Regions from separate parts of the Lysinibacillus sp. FSL W8-0992 genome, predicted to be linked through region 2. Evidence: riboswitches for the same ligand, from Rfam matches in the RefSeq annotation. Region 2 holds a riboswitch; the other holds the start of a gene.

Region 1 (7,268 bases), 530 kb from region 2:
TTTACTTGCGGCATGAATATCAATTGAACCTAGGTTACACGATACATCCAGCCCGTATTCATTTGGTTCATTTTGGTCAGAAATTATACTTGTTTCTTGTACTTGTAGAATTTCTGTACATAGGTTTGACATTTTTACACGGCCTATATTTTTAAGTGGATGTACATCGTTGACATTATCATCAAAAATTTCGAAAGGATAGCCTGATTCAAATTGTGCTTTTTTCACTTCTGTATAAAGTCTACGAGCATTCAAGCGTTTAATTTTACGGATATTCGGGTTATCTAGTAACTCGTAATACATCTCAGTAATAGAGATTTCAGACATCCGTTTACCATATTCTTTATAAATATCATATGGGCTAAACAACACAATATCTTTATCACGTTTCATCAGTTCAAAGAAAATACTTGGAATAATAATACCTGTTGATAGCGTTGCAAGACGAATTTTATCATCCGCATTTGGCTTTTTCGATGAAATAAAATTTTCTATATCTGCGTGGAAAATATTTAGATAGACAACGCCAGAGCCGTTTCGTTGTCCAAGCTGATTCGAATAGCTAAACGAATTTTCTAAAAGTTTAGCAACTGGGATAACACCACTTGCACGATTTAAAATTTCTTTAATTGGATCACCTAATGGACGTAAATCAGTTAAGTTTACCCCCACTCCACCTCCAAGGCGAGATAGCTCCAAACAATAACCAATATTTTCAGCAATACTATTCATTGAATCGTCCATTGATAGTTTAAAGCAGCTTACTAATTCGCCACGTGCTTTTTTCCCACTGTTTAATGCAGTTGGCGTTGCTGGTTGGTACGCTTCCATCATTGCCTCAACAGAACGTTCTGCTAACACAGTGTTCCCTTGTGCTAAATATAAAGCGATGATAACAATACGATCTTCATATTTTTCTAAAATTTCTTCTCCGTCACGACTTTTCATTGCGTAGCTATCATAAAATTTACTCGCACTCATAAATGAAGGGAAACGGAAATTGTAATCGTATGCTTTTTTGTATAGATGTTTAATAAAATCTATATCATACATGTCAATAAATTGTTTCTCATAGTAACCCTCATCGACTAAATAGCGAATTTTTTCTTCAATATCAATAAAATAACGTAGACGCACATTTACATATTCTAAAAAATAACGGCGTGTTGCTTCACGGTCCTTTTCAAGCTCTAATTGACCTGTCGTGCTATAGCGATTAAGCACCTCATTATTAAGCTTTAAATATGTTTTCATCCCTTCACCCTCGTTTCATAAAACATTTGTATTACTTCATAATCAGCCTGATATCCCCGTAAATCTAATTTACATACTAACGGGACCTTATAGGCTTCTGCAATTTTCTCACCAGCTCCGCCAAACACATGGTGTCCAAAATTACTATTACCACTAACAGCTACTCCCTTGCAAAATTCCTTGTTTTGCTCTAAAAAGCGGGCTACTTTTGCAGGAATATCACCTAAGCCGTCTGTGTATGTTATTAAAAGATAGGGCTCAGTCAACAATAATCCTTCATATATTTCAATTGACTCACCATCTAATTTAGTAACAATACTTCGCACATTACCTGTACGACTGGCATAAACGATCATATTGCAATCATCTCAATTTGAGAAACGATTTCTTTGACATCTCCTATAAATGTGTCATTTACTTCAAGAACAGGCACACTTAAAAAGCCTGCGTCCATAATTTTTTGTTTTGCTTGTTCGTCATGATCAATATTCACAATTTCTGCCTCAAGTCCTGCACGTTGTAATTCCGATTTGACCCAAAGACATTTTGGGCATATAGTTTTAGTATAAAGTTTCATTTTAAATTCCCTCTTTTCATAATATAAAAAGGCTATCTCTCGGGAGAGACAGCCTAAGTTAGAAACGTAAAAAAGCCAAAGAATAGTCACGTCCCCATTTCTTATTCCCCGAAGAAAGGTTGATTTGTTTTATGATAGGCAGGTCTCCTGGCTTTGCTTCATTCTCTGATATCCTTCCCATACCAACGCACAGTGGATTAAATCATCGTCAGCTTAACAGTTGCGGGGACAGCGTCGGATATACCGAACTTCCCTATTAAACTACATATAGTAGTACCTACATAAAACGAACACAATATATTGTTATTGAACACAATTAAGTGTACCATCCTTCAAGTAAAAAGTAAATCCAGAAAAGTGAATTCTTTATAGTGTAACTTTTCATTATATTCTTTAGGAAGAACAAACTGTTAATAAATGAAAACGACTAGCTAGTTAAGCATAATAAACAACATAGTTAGTAGTTCCAAAGAAGTATAGCTTGATTTATAGAGACTATTCATAGAATCTCCAGGAATTATTATGCTACCTACTGCAGCCTATATTAAACTGAAGATTATATTTAATATACTTCTTAATATAAGTTTATATCTGTTAAACCATTTTAGCCACTATCGTAAGCCCTATTACTTTTTAGAAAAAAGATTTTAAAATGAACCTGCCGTATGTTCGATTTCATTTTTAATCATTTTGTAGCGATCAAACCTGTCTTTGTTGTTTTGCACTCGTTTGCTTTTCTAATTAAAAACAAATAGCCATCTGACATCAATGAAATCTCGACATCAGATGGCAATATAAGTTTTAAGCATGACTACACGTAAAGGTACCGACTAGCTCAGTTATGAGCTGGAATAAATGATTCAACAATTGCAGCTAAAGCTTGAATGGTATCATAGCTATCACCTGGAAACTCCGATTGGGCAAAGTCGACTTGAAGTTCCTCACACAATCTATGACACTCATATCCTACTTCAAAATAGGACTCAATATCCGCTGAAAGGGAAAGGAGCTCACAAGTGACGATACCTTGAGCACCCTCGCCTTGCAATGTATTAATTTTATCTTTTACATTTGGACCTAGCCAGTCACCTTTCCCATGACCGCTTCGATATGTAATATGCCAGTTATCAATTTGAACTGCTTTTGAAATGGCTTCGGCTAATTCGGAAAATTGGCGTACATAGTTCTCGTTTTTTTCCGGATCAATTGGCTGACTATGGACGGTATATAAAACATGCGTCTGTGCTCGTTTTTCAACAGGAATCCATTCATATGCACGTTGAACACGATCTTTATATACAGCAAGTAATTCATCGTTTAAATGCCAATTTTTCGCATGAATGACCTTAACGTCATGAGAAGCTAATAACGTACTAACTTCATCATGAAACGCTGCAGCACCTGTAGACATAATCGGATTTACAGGTAGCGTAATAAAAGTTGTGATACCCTCTTTAAGCATTGTGTCAACAACATCTGGAATATAAGGTTCTGTATGTTTGTATGCATTATATACTTTTACAGGCTGTGTTAAGCGATTCTGTAAAGAATGTTCCAGCCCTTTAGCAATACGCCCCGTATTTACTGCTAATGGATCAACACCACCTAATTTTTTAAATTGTGCCGTAACGTTTTCAATCACATGAGGTGGTGGTGTTTTACCTTTCATTATATGTGTAAAATAAGGTGTTACATCGTCTAAAGATTTCGGTGCGCCATAAGCGTAATAAATTATACCAATCATATTTTAAATCTCCTTTTCTTCATTATAATAAGTTAATTTTTATGGATGTTGTAGTTGCTGCATATTTCTACCCGAAACATGAGCTTCCATCATTTGCAAGAATTTGAGCACAATTTTACCGGGGTAAAGATTGGATTTCCATCTTGCATATAAATTTCAGCATCAATTTCAAAAATTGTTTGAAACATTTCTTTACATAATACACAATGTGGTGAATCGTCGTAATGTATTTTTCCTTTCTTTAGTACAATCAGCCGTTCACTATTTTGTGCAGCTTGGTTAATATCATGTAACACCATAATAACGGTCATATTGTATTTATGATTTAACTCTTTTACAAGCTCCATCACTTCTAATTGATGTGCAATATCTAGATATGTTGTTGGTTCATCTAGCAGTAACACTTTAGGATGCTGCGCTACAGTCATTGCAATCCAAGCACGTTGCCGTTCACCTCCAGACATCGAAGGCAGTACACGATTTTGCAAGTCTTTCAATCCAGTTACATCAATCGCCCAATCGACAATTTCTTTATCCTCTTTTGACAGGACCGTCTTCCCTCCGCTATGCGGATGACGCCCAAACTCTACTAACTCGCGCACTGTTAAATCTAATTGATGACTATTCATTTGCGGGAGCATCGTTAGTGTTTTAGCCACTTCTTTCGACTTCATTTCATGAATGTTTCGTTCATCTAAAAATACTGTACCACTATTTGGTTTTAAAAGACGTGAAATCACACGTAATAATGTTGATTTCCCCGAGCCATTTGGACCTATTAAACTAACAACTTCTCCTTCATTGATCTTCAAGGTAATATCATCTAACTTGAACTTGGTGAACTCATGTTGATATTGAATGTGCTCAGTTCGTAGCAATGGAATTCCCCTTTCTATGAATTAAATAAAGGAAATACGGCCCACCAATAAATGCTAGTAAAATGCCAACAGGAAACTCAATAGGATCAAATACTGTTCTCGCAATTGTATCAGCGAAAACAACAAGTAAGCCACCAGCTAAAGCTGAAGTAGGTAGTAAATATTTATGATCTCCACCGATAATTAGTCGTAAAATATGCGGTACAACCAAACCGACAAACCCAATTAATCCGGCAACACTTACTGCTATTCCTGCTAATAGCGTACTTAATGCAATTAAAAAGAATCGACTTCGTTCAACATTGTGCCCTAAAAGGCTTGCCATTTCATCTCCAAGACACATAATACGAATATGTTTAATTGCATAAAAGGATAATACAATTGCTACAAGAACATAGTAAATAATCATTTTAAACTGCACCCAACCAACACCAGTCAAACCACCAGACAACCATGGCAAGACAGATTGTACACGATCGCTATACAAAATCATAAGTGCATTTGTTCCTGCACCACAAAGTGCATTAATGGCTACCCCTACTAAAATAATTCGCATTGGGGATGTACCACCCTTTTTCACCGATAAAGAATACACTATCATTGCGGCGACAAAGGCACCTAAAAAAGCTGCAATAGGTAAATATATGATATAGCCAGGAAAAACAACCATTACTGCCACCGCCATAATTCCAGCGCCGGAAGTAATTCCAATTACCCCTGGGTCAGCTAATGGATTTTGCATGACACCTTGTAAAATCGAGCCTGCAATAGCCAAACAAACGCCTATAATTATACCCGTTAGTATACGGGGCATACGGATTTCCCACACGATTCGTCGTGCCATCGTATCTTCTGAACTAAAAATTCCATTAAACACTTCACTTACCGAAAACGAAACTTGCCCGATCATAAGGCTACCAACACTCACTATAATCAACAGGATCGGTAACATAATGAGAGCCAATCTTCGTTTTTTAGCAAGAGGGTGTGCATATTTTTCCTCTTCTACTATCATTCGTCATTTCCCCGCTATAAACAATTATTTCACTGCTTCTTCTGCTGTCTTTAAAACTCCTCGCATATAGTCAATGGCTTCTACAACCTGTGTGCCAGGATTGTCAAACAATTCTGCTGGTAAAATGATAATCTGATTATTTTTTACTGCATCTAAATTTTTCCACGCCGCATTTTCTTTCAATTGTTTTTCAAATCCTTCTTTTACTGTCGCTGGATTCGCGTGCGTAATCAGCATAATTACTTTTGGGTTGCGCTCAACAATTTTCTCAACACTTAAATTTGCATAAGTTGGAAACTTATCTGTCGCTGGTAAATCAGCTGCGATATTTTTTCCACCTGCCTTATTTAAAATATCTCCGTATAACGAATTATCAAGCGCAGCTAAATATGTACCTGGTGCTCCGTAAACGATTAAAGCATCTAAAGTTGATTCTGAACTGTCTTTCGCAATTTTCTCATCTATTTGTGCTACTAACTCATCTGCTTTTGCCGTGTTATTAAATAACACGCCATACTTTGAAATCGTTTTTTTTATATCATCTACAGAATTCATGTTCAAGTAGACAATTTTCGTACCTGTAGCTTCCACCGTTGTAGCGAATTGCTGGAAGCTTGGTGGGACAATAAGTATTTCCGCATTCAATGCAGCAATCTGCTCAAATGATGGTTCATGCGGGTTACCTATCTCTTGAATAGCTTTTACATCCTCCTTCATATCGGATGTAATCGTAGGTCGACCAGTAACATTTGCACCTAACGCAAGCAAAATATCCATCATTCCTGGATTTAATGTTGCAACTGAACTCGGCGTTGCTTCAAACTCAAGCTTATTTCCAAGGTCATCTACTAATGTTACCGACCCTCCTGTTTCAACTTGTTGTTCCATTTCTACTTTATCTGTTGAAGCATTCCCATCCGCTTGTTTACTTTCTTCTCCACATGCTGCTAATGATAATGCTAACGCACCTACTAATAGAAATTTAAACTTCTTCATGTTAACTACCAACCTTTTCTTTTTATTTGAAATGAAATTGATAATCATTCTCATACGGTTGTTTATGATTCTATTTTAAATAATAATAATTGTCAATAAACGTTTTTAATGTTGTTTTTTTAATTTTTTTATTGCATAGCCAATTAATGTATGTTTTAATTGATAATGAAAATCAATATCAATTAAAAAATGTTATAAAGGGGTCATAAACATGATTACAGTTACTAACCGCTTTTTAGTAAAAAAAGGTTTTGCGAATAAAATGGCACCATTATTTATATCTGATAAAACTTTATTGAACTGGGAAGGCTTTAATAAAGTTGAAGTGAACGTTTGCTCTGAACCAGAAGATCACGATGAAATGAACGTTATGATGTTCTGGGATACAGTCGAGCAATTCAAAGCTTGGCGCGAATCTGATGACTTTAAAAATTTACACCGACGTGAAGAGATTGGTAACAAAGAAAGCAGCGAAGCATCCCCAATAATAGGTAATCGAGTTGTTATTTCTGAAATCGCCGCTACTTTAGTAAAGTAATTTCAGTACAAGGTTTTCTTAAAAGGCTGAAGATGCACCAATTACAACTTTAATCTTTAAGATTACCATTGCCCATATCAGTATAAATACAAGAATAATAACTATACGTTCTCAGACGTTTTTCATCGAGTTTACAGGCTAGCATTCTAACTCAATTCGTTTAAGAACGCTTTTAAAATTCTCTTATAAAACCACCCACAATAGATAATTGTGGGTCCTTCTTCATAAACAACAGTTTTAACGGCCCATTAAATTTGGCGTTTTTC
Region 2 (7,268 bases):
TCTGTTGTGCATCTTTGGCTTCAGGGGTTGGCATAACAACAAACACATGAATCATTTGAGGATAAACAAAAGTATTGATTTCAATTCCTTGTTCTGTTAGTTTTTCATCAAATATCATGCCATCTGGATATAAAGCCTCGTGTGTTCCAATAAAATGAGTGATCTTCCCAAGTCCTTTAAAGTCACCGTAAATTGGGCTAATTAATGGGTCAGTTACACTTTTATCAGCTGCCCATATCTTTGTAATTACTTCCATTCCTTCACGAGCTAACAGAGGATCCTTTTCATCATATTCAGGTATAAGAGGATTGCCCAAACTCATATCAACACATGCAGATAATAAAATAATATCTTTCGGTTGAGGTAGATTTTCCATCTTTAAAAGATGGGCTAGACCAAGTGAGATATTTCCGCCAGCCGAATCGCCCATGATAGTCAATTGATTAATACTTTCAACAGTTTCAAGAATTTCTTTATATAGGTTGAGGATTTTCGGATAGGTATCCTTATAGTTAAAATGAGGTACTTTAGGATAAATAGGAGCAATAATTTTTGCATCTAAAGATTGTGCCATATTATCCATGAACAACCAGTGTAAATTTAAAGGTTGACTCGTCCAAGCACCTCCGTGTATATAAAAAATAACTTTTTGTTTCGAGGACTTTTGGTCATTTAATGTGAAGACTTGCATGCCCTCGAATGTTCGCTCCTGCACATCACTTAAAAATGTAACATCATCCCCAATAATATAGGGCTTAGTATTTTCAGTTCCCCTTTGTTTAAGGAAATTTTCGGTGTTTTCAATACTAGAAAAACTTTTTTTATTACCTTGCAAAGTTATCCATTTTTCAAATTGAATACTTTCTTCAGAACGTTCTCCATTATAAATTTCTACACTCATTTTTATTTCTCTCCTTTAAACTTTTTATTGTTTTCATCCTGTTTCATAACACGAAATGATTTGAGATCACCATGTTTTCTTTATCTGAAGTCTTTGTTGGATCGAAGGTCTTGTGTAGATGGTATTCAATTCAATGGCCCATTAGTTGAAGTTTCATTACCCATCTTGTCAATGTAATTGTATCACACCTTTTTTACTAATTATTGGACTTTATTACAAATTATCAGACTTTATTACATATGATTAATTTTTATTTATTATCTACAGAAATACCTATACAAAATAACGTTCCCCGATGAAAGTTTGGAGCACATGAAAAAGCCACGAATGTTGTATATCAACGTTTCGTGGCTTTACTTTGTTTATAGAAGTTTTTATGCACATTCTCCAAAAGTCAGTCATAGCAATGCTTTCGTTGTATTTGGAACGATGTTGCACTATCGACGGTTATACATATTTCTGAATGTTGTAAATCCGCATTTTTTGACGATATCCCTACTATAGGTTTTAGTTTATAGAATAAAACTTAAATCCTTTTTCGAAAAGACTTCAAGCGCCGTTTACCTAAAATAGATTAAGTCTCCCTATGTTTTCATTTCTATTATTTTTCTGTTTGATCTTGCTTCTTTTTTAAATACTCTGCACGTATTTTTTCAATTTGCTGCTTTTTATCAAATTTGGTAGGCTTGTTTTTTTCATGATACTTTGCCACAGCTACCTTACCTTTAGTATCCAATTGATATTTCCCCACTTTGTTCACCTACTTTTCTTATCCTTAAAGAAGAATCTATTCACCAAATATAATATACCTTATTTTACTGAAGTAAACCTTATTAGTGTACTATAAACCTTGCATATATCCGTAAAAACATTCAAAACTTCGTAAAGTGATTTATTGCCGAATGGTCATTTATAATCCTTATCTTTACAACATTGATTTTGCTGATTCATTTTAAAATTTTCAGTTAACCTACTAAGATTACTTTTAATTAATTTTCTAAACAAGACCGTCCTGTCCTATATACAGACAAAACCCCCTGAGAATTTTCGTCTCTCAGGGGATTTAGTAACTCAACGTTTTCTATTCCTATATTTTTTTATTTACAATCAATAGGTGGATTGCTGTACTTGTTGACGTAATGTTTTGGCTGCAGCAACCATATGAGTGAGCGCTGCAACTGTTTCAGGTTCTTTTCTCGTTTTCAAACCACAATCTGGGTTGATCCAAAATTGATTTGTCGATAATACTTGTAGGCTATCTTGCATGATACTTAACATTTCTTGTTCGCTCGGCACACGAGGACTATGAATATCATAAACACCTAATCCAATCCCTTTTTTATATGGGTTTATTTGCAGTGATGCAATTAGCTCTCCATGACTGCGTGACGTCTCTATAGATATAACGTCGGCATCCAATGCACTAATTGGTTCAATAAAATCATTGAACTCACAGTAACACATATGTGTATGAATTTGTGTTTCATCCTTTACACTTGCCGTAGCGAGCTTAAAAGCATTCACTGTCCAATCTAAATATGCGCCCCAATGTTCTTTGCGTAAAGGCAAGCCTTCACGCAATGCAGGTTCATCGACTTGAATAATAGAAATGCCAGCCGCTTCTAATGCTTCAACCTCTTTCCTTAGTGCAAGTGCAATTTGATAGGTCACATCTTTTCGCGCGATATCGTCACGTACAAATGACCAGTTCAAAATCGTAACAGGACCTGTTAACATCCCTTTCACATATCGATTTGTTAAACTTTGTGCATAGGCAGTTTCTTTCACTGTCATCGGCGCTTCCCATGCAACATCACCGTAAATAATCGGTGGTTTTACACAACGAGAGCCGTACGAAACGACCCAAGCTTTTTCTGTAAAAGCGAAGCCTGTTAGCTTTTCACCAAAGTATTCCACCATATCCGTACGCTCGAATTCACCATGCACGAGTACATCAATATCTAAATCTTCTTGAATGGCAATCCATCGTTTCGTTTCTTGTGCGACAAATTCAGCATATGCTTCATCTGAAAGCTGTTTTTTACGCCATGCATTACGTGTGCGCTTCACTTCATCAGATTGAGGGAAGCTACCAATCGTAGTCGTTGGAAATAGTGGTAGCTGCAGTGAACGTTGTTGTATAATCTGACGCGCATTAAAATCATTTTGACGTTCAAAATCCTCTGTCGACACCGTTTGTATTTCTTGTTGAACAGCCTGATTATTTCGTACGGGGTGTTTTTTTAATGCTTCAATTGCCTTCATGCTCTCAGAGATAGTATGATTGGACGTATGATTTTTTTCTTTTAAATACTTAGCCACCTCTGATATTTCTGCTAATTTTTCATCAGCAAATGCAAGCGCATTTTTTAAGACAGGCTCTAATTTTGTTTCAAGTGCGGTCGAAATTGGCACATGCTGTAAGCTACATGACGATTGAACCCACAGCTCTTGTGCACTAGTCAGCTGTTCAATTGCCCTAACTGTTGTACTTACCTCTGCTAAATTTGCCCTCCAAATATCTCGTCCATTAACAATTCCTACCGCCAATACTTTATCATGTGGAAAGCCAAATTGACGTAGCGCCTCCATATTTTTCGTATAGCCATGAACAAAATCTAAGCCAAATCCTTGTACAGGGAGTTCAATTAGTGTGTTATAAGCTGATAACGATTCAAAATAGGTTTGTAACATAATATTAGCCTCTGGTACAGCGGCTGCTAATTGTGTATATATTTCTTGCACAAGTTTTACCTCTGCCTCATCTAATGATGTGACTAATGCAGGCTCCTCTAATTGAATCCAGTCAGCACCGGCTGTTACTAGCTCTTGAATAATCTGCGCATACAGTGGTAGTAGTGCTAAAATAAACGCAACTTGTGTTACTTTATCGTAACCTTTTGTTAGCTTGCAAAATGTATATGGCCCAATTAGCGTTGGCTTTGCAGTAATGCCATATACTTCTTTAACCTCAAGGAAATCTGCAAGTATTTTATTGTCTGTTAGTTGCAGAGCTTGACCTTCATATTCAGGGACAATGTAATGATAATTTGTATTAAACCATTTTGTCATTTCACTCGCAACAGCTTCTTTATTTCCACGTGCTACCGCGTAATACGTTTGTAAGTCAATCTTTCCACCTTGCCAGCCGAAACGCTTTGGCACTAAGCCAAACATCATCGCTGTATCAAGCATTCTGTCATACAGTGTGAAATCCCCAACTGTGACAATATCTATACCGCTATGAAGCTGCTTGTCGATACGTGCAAGACGAATTTCTTTAATTTTTTGTAAGAAATCTTCTTCTGTAAGTTCATTTCTCCAAAATGCCTCTAATGCCTTTTTCCATTCACGGTCTTCCCCTATGTATGGGTAGCCTATTACAGTCGTTGTATACGTCATATTCCTTCTCTCCTCTGGTTTAAAATAAAAAAAACCATCTTCCTTTTTAGGAAAATGGTAGTTATTGTCTATCTAAATTAGCTATGACGAGGCGATACGATAATATATTAATTATCGTATATATTCGTTAGTCGCACAGTGCCGATTCGGTCACATCTCACCACCTATTTCCACGTAGGTTATTTGGTGTGTACTAGACATTGGCAGGTCTCCTGGCTTCTCATCAACACGCCTCACAGCCTTCCCAGTTCCCAAGTGGCATATGTGATTTGCTCCGATTTACAGTTGCGGGACAGCGTCGGATTTACACCGACTTCCCTTTTAAGCCAAACTTTCATTTGGCACCAACTCTTACACAATATTCAATTATGTTTCCTACTATAACATATATTTTTCTGAAAAGTATAACTTTTGTGAAGATATAGTAGTTTTTCTGTACAAAGTTACACTTTGAGTAATTTTCAAATGGACTAATTGACGACATAATAATAAAACAATCTACTAATCAGAAAAGGTATTTTAAGTAATTTGTAAAAATATATAGTTATATGAAGAATGAGTGAGGAGGATTACTATGATTGTCGGATTACATCACGTACAATTAACGATTCCAAAAGGTACCGAGGAGCAAGGGAAAGTTTTTTATTGCCATGTGTTAGGGCTCAAAGAAATAGAGAAACCACAATCTCTTAAAGGGCGTGGTGGATTTTGGCTACAAGTTGGTCATCACGAAGTACATGTTGGCACAGAAGACGGCTTTGATCGACTAACAACGAAAGCGCATATTGCCTATCAAGTAGAGGATGTAGCATATTGGAAAAAAGTATTAACAGAGCATCATATCGAAATCCTTGATTCTGTTCCAATTCCTAATTATGAGCGCTTTGAATTTAGAGACCCTTTTGGTAATCGAGTAGAAATTATTCAGCCGATTTAAATTTTCAAAAAGCAGCCTTCAATGGCAGCTTTTTTATTTACAGTTTAAAGTGTTGAACCTCTTTGTTTAAATTCTCTGCCATCGAAAAAAATTCCTATACCTACGTGCTTTTATAAGTACTCTTCGACTCATAAAGTTATTTTTATATCATTCTTTACCCTTATTTTATTTCTCTATTAGCACATTGCCTAGCATTGTTTCTATGAGTAACAATGCATAGTTGCTAGCGTTTTTTGTATGCACTATTTATCAAACTGAAACATTTGTAATGAAACTGTAAATTCAAGCGGTAAAGCCTTATATATCAAGGTTTTTACATAAAGTGCGGCTCCCTGTGGAAACATTTACCTCACAGAACCCCTACTTTTTCATGCTACGATTATTGCAACAGCAAGCAAACAGATATGAATTTACTGCTCGCTTACAGGAGGTAAAAACAGCATGAAAAAACAATTTTTAAAAACTACACTAGCATTATCGATTGGATTTAGCTCATTCGGAATCGTTCAAGCATCCATTGAACCAATCAAAGTTGAGGCTGCAACGACAAATGCACAACATAATGACAAAGCTGTCGCAGCAAAGGCTGAACAACTTATTCAAACAGGAAAAAGTTTAATTGGTAAGGCTACATATAGTAATTCAGTTTACAAGTCTACATATCCTTACAAGTTTTCTTGTGCTTCATTTATTATGTATATTTTTGAACAGAATGGAGTAGATATTGGGACTTATAATGAAAATTATATGATCCAGCAAGGGACATTTGTTCCTAAAAGCCAATTGCAAAAAGGCGACTTAGTATTCTTTAAAAGTAAAAAAACGGGCACAGACCCCGATCATGTAGGTATGTACATTGGAAATAACAAAATTATTCATATGGCTGATTCCAAGCAAAATATCGTCATTTCGGATATGAGTAGTAAGCCTTATTATACTGACAACTACGTATCTGCACGAAGAGTATTACCAACATTACTATCGGCTAACCCTGCGACGAAAGGCGATACAGTTGTTGAAAATGCATTTACTTATAAAAATAAAGTAACAATAAGCTCATTAAATAAAGAACAAAGCTTACAATTTACAGCCCCTGGTTTCGTTGAATATGTTTATCGTAAGAGCGGTGTAAAACTTGGCGCAACAACTCTAAAAGAACAAATGGCTAAAGGAACTACGGTATCACGTGCCAATTTAAAAAAGGGCGACTTAGTGTTCTTTAATAGTGTAAAAGGGTCAAAAAACCCTTCCCTTGTAGGTATCTATGCTGGAGATCAGCGTATCATCGTTCCAACTTCAAGTGGTGTTACTACTAGAGTACTCTTTGTTGATTACTATAAAGAGCATTATTTAACAGCAAAACGCGTATTTTAAGATAATCAGCTGCTATTTGACAGCACGACGTATTATCTTCACTCTATAAAAATAATAAAACATAGCATACAAGCAGTGTAATTACCACGCTTTGTATGCTATGTTTTTGATATAATAAGCGGAACCTTACAACATAAGGATTCTTTCGCATAAGTAACTACTTATGAGTAGTCGCTAGTACGGCCTTACAAAAGGCTATTTTTCCTTTAATTGATTAGCAAATTCAATCATGGATCGACTAGACATAGGGCCCTTTATTAATACAATAGTATCTTTATCAAGTTTTGGTTTAAGTATTTCTAGTACACCTGTGACATCTTTAAATATATGAACTTCCGCAGTTGTTCCATCTTTTTTTGCTTGAGCTGCTATATCTTCAGCTCTTTTTCCAATCGTAATAAGCATTTGAACATCTCTCTGTGCCACCATAGAACCAATCTCACGATGATACTTTTCTTCGAAAAGACCCAATCGCTTTATATCACCTAATATAAGGATTATTTTTTTATCTTTTCCTATCGTATCTAAAACCTTTAAAGCAGCTTCAACCGATGTTGGGTTATTCGTCCATGTATCATCTATAATGGTACTTTCACCGAGACCAGTTGAAAATTCCAGGTGCCTTGCCATCGGTTTAAATGTTTTTAAACGCGA

The links. A riboswitch is a leader RNA that binds a small molecule or an ion and turns the genes downstream of it on or off. The one in region 2 is predicted to bind cobalamin.
Region 1: it holds a riboswitch for cobalamin, as region 2 does, so the genes downstream of both, NSQ74_RS18835 (glutaredoxin family protein) here and metE (5-methyltetrahydropteroyltriglutamate--homocysteine S-methyltransferase) in region 2, are expected to answer to the same signal.

The regions. Positions count from the first base shown of each region.
Region 1 is NZ_JBBOZQ010000001.1:3,749,710-3,756,977, forward strand. It holds gene nrdE (class 1b ribonucleoside-diphosphate reductase subunit alpha) at 1-1,254, opposite strand, end outside; gene nrdI (class Ib ribonucleoside-diphosphate reductase assembly flavoprotein NrdI) at 1,251-1,610, opposite strand; gene NSQ74_RS18835 (glutaredoxin family protein) at 1,607-1,831, opposite strand; cobalamin riboswitch at 1,951-2,127, opposite strand; gene NSQ74_RS18840 (ferrochelatase) at 2,667-3,575, opposite strand; gene NSQ74_RS18845 (ABC transporter ATP-binding protein) at 3,665-4,453, opposite strand; gene NSQ74_RS18850 (FecCD family ABC transporter permease) at 4,440-5,468, opposite strand; gene NSQ74_RS18855 (ABC transporter substrate-binding protein) at 5,493-6,464, opposite strand; gene NSQ74_RS18860 (antibiotic biosynthesis monooxygenase) at 6,676-7,002, shown strand.
Region 2 is NZ_JBBOZQ010000001.1:3,221,024-3,228,291, forward strand. It holds gene NSQ74_RS16240 (alpha/beta hydrolase) at 1-901, opposite strand, end outside; gene NSQ74_RS16245 (hypothetical protein) at 1,503-1,652, opposite strand; gene metE (5-methyltetrahydropteroyltriglutamate--homocysteine S-methyltransferase) at 2,009-4,303, opposite strand; cobalamin riboswitch at 4,489-4,667, opposite strand; gene NSQ74_RS16255 (VOC family protein) at 4,878-5,240, shown strand; gene NSQ74_RS16260 (C40 family peptidase) at 5,682-6,614, shown strand; gene NSQ74_RS16265 (UDP-N-acetylmuramoyl-tripeptide--D-alanyl-D-alanine ligase) at 6,810-7,268, opposite strand, start outside.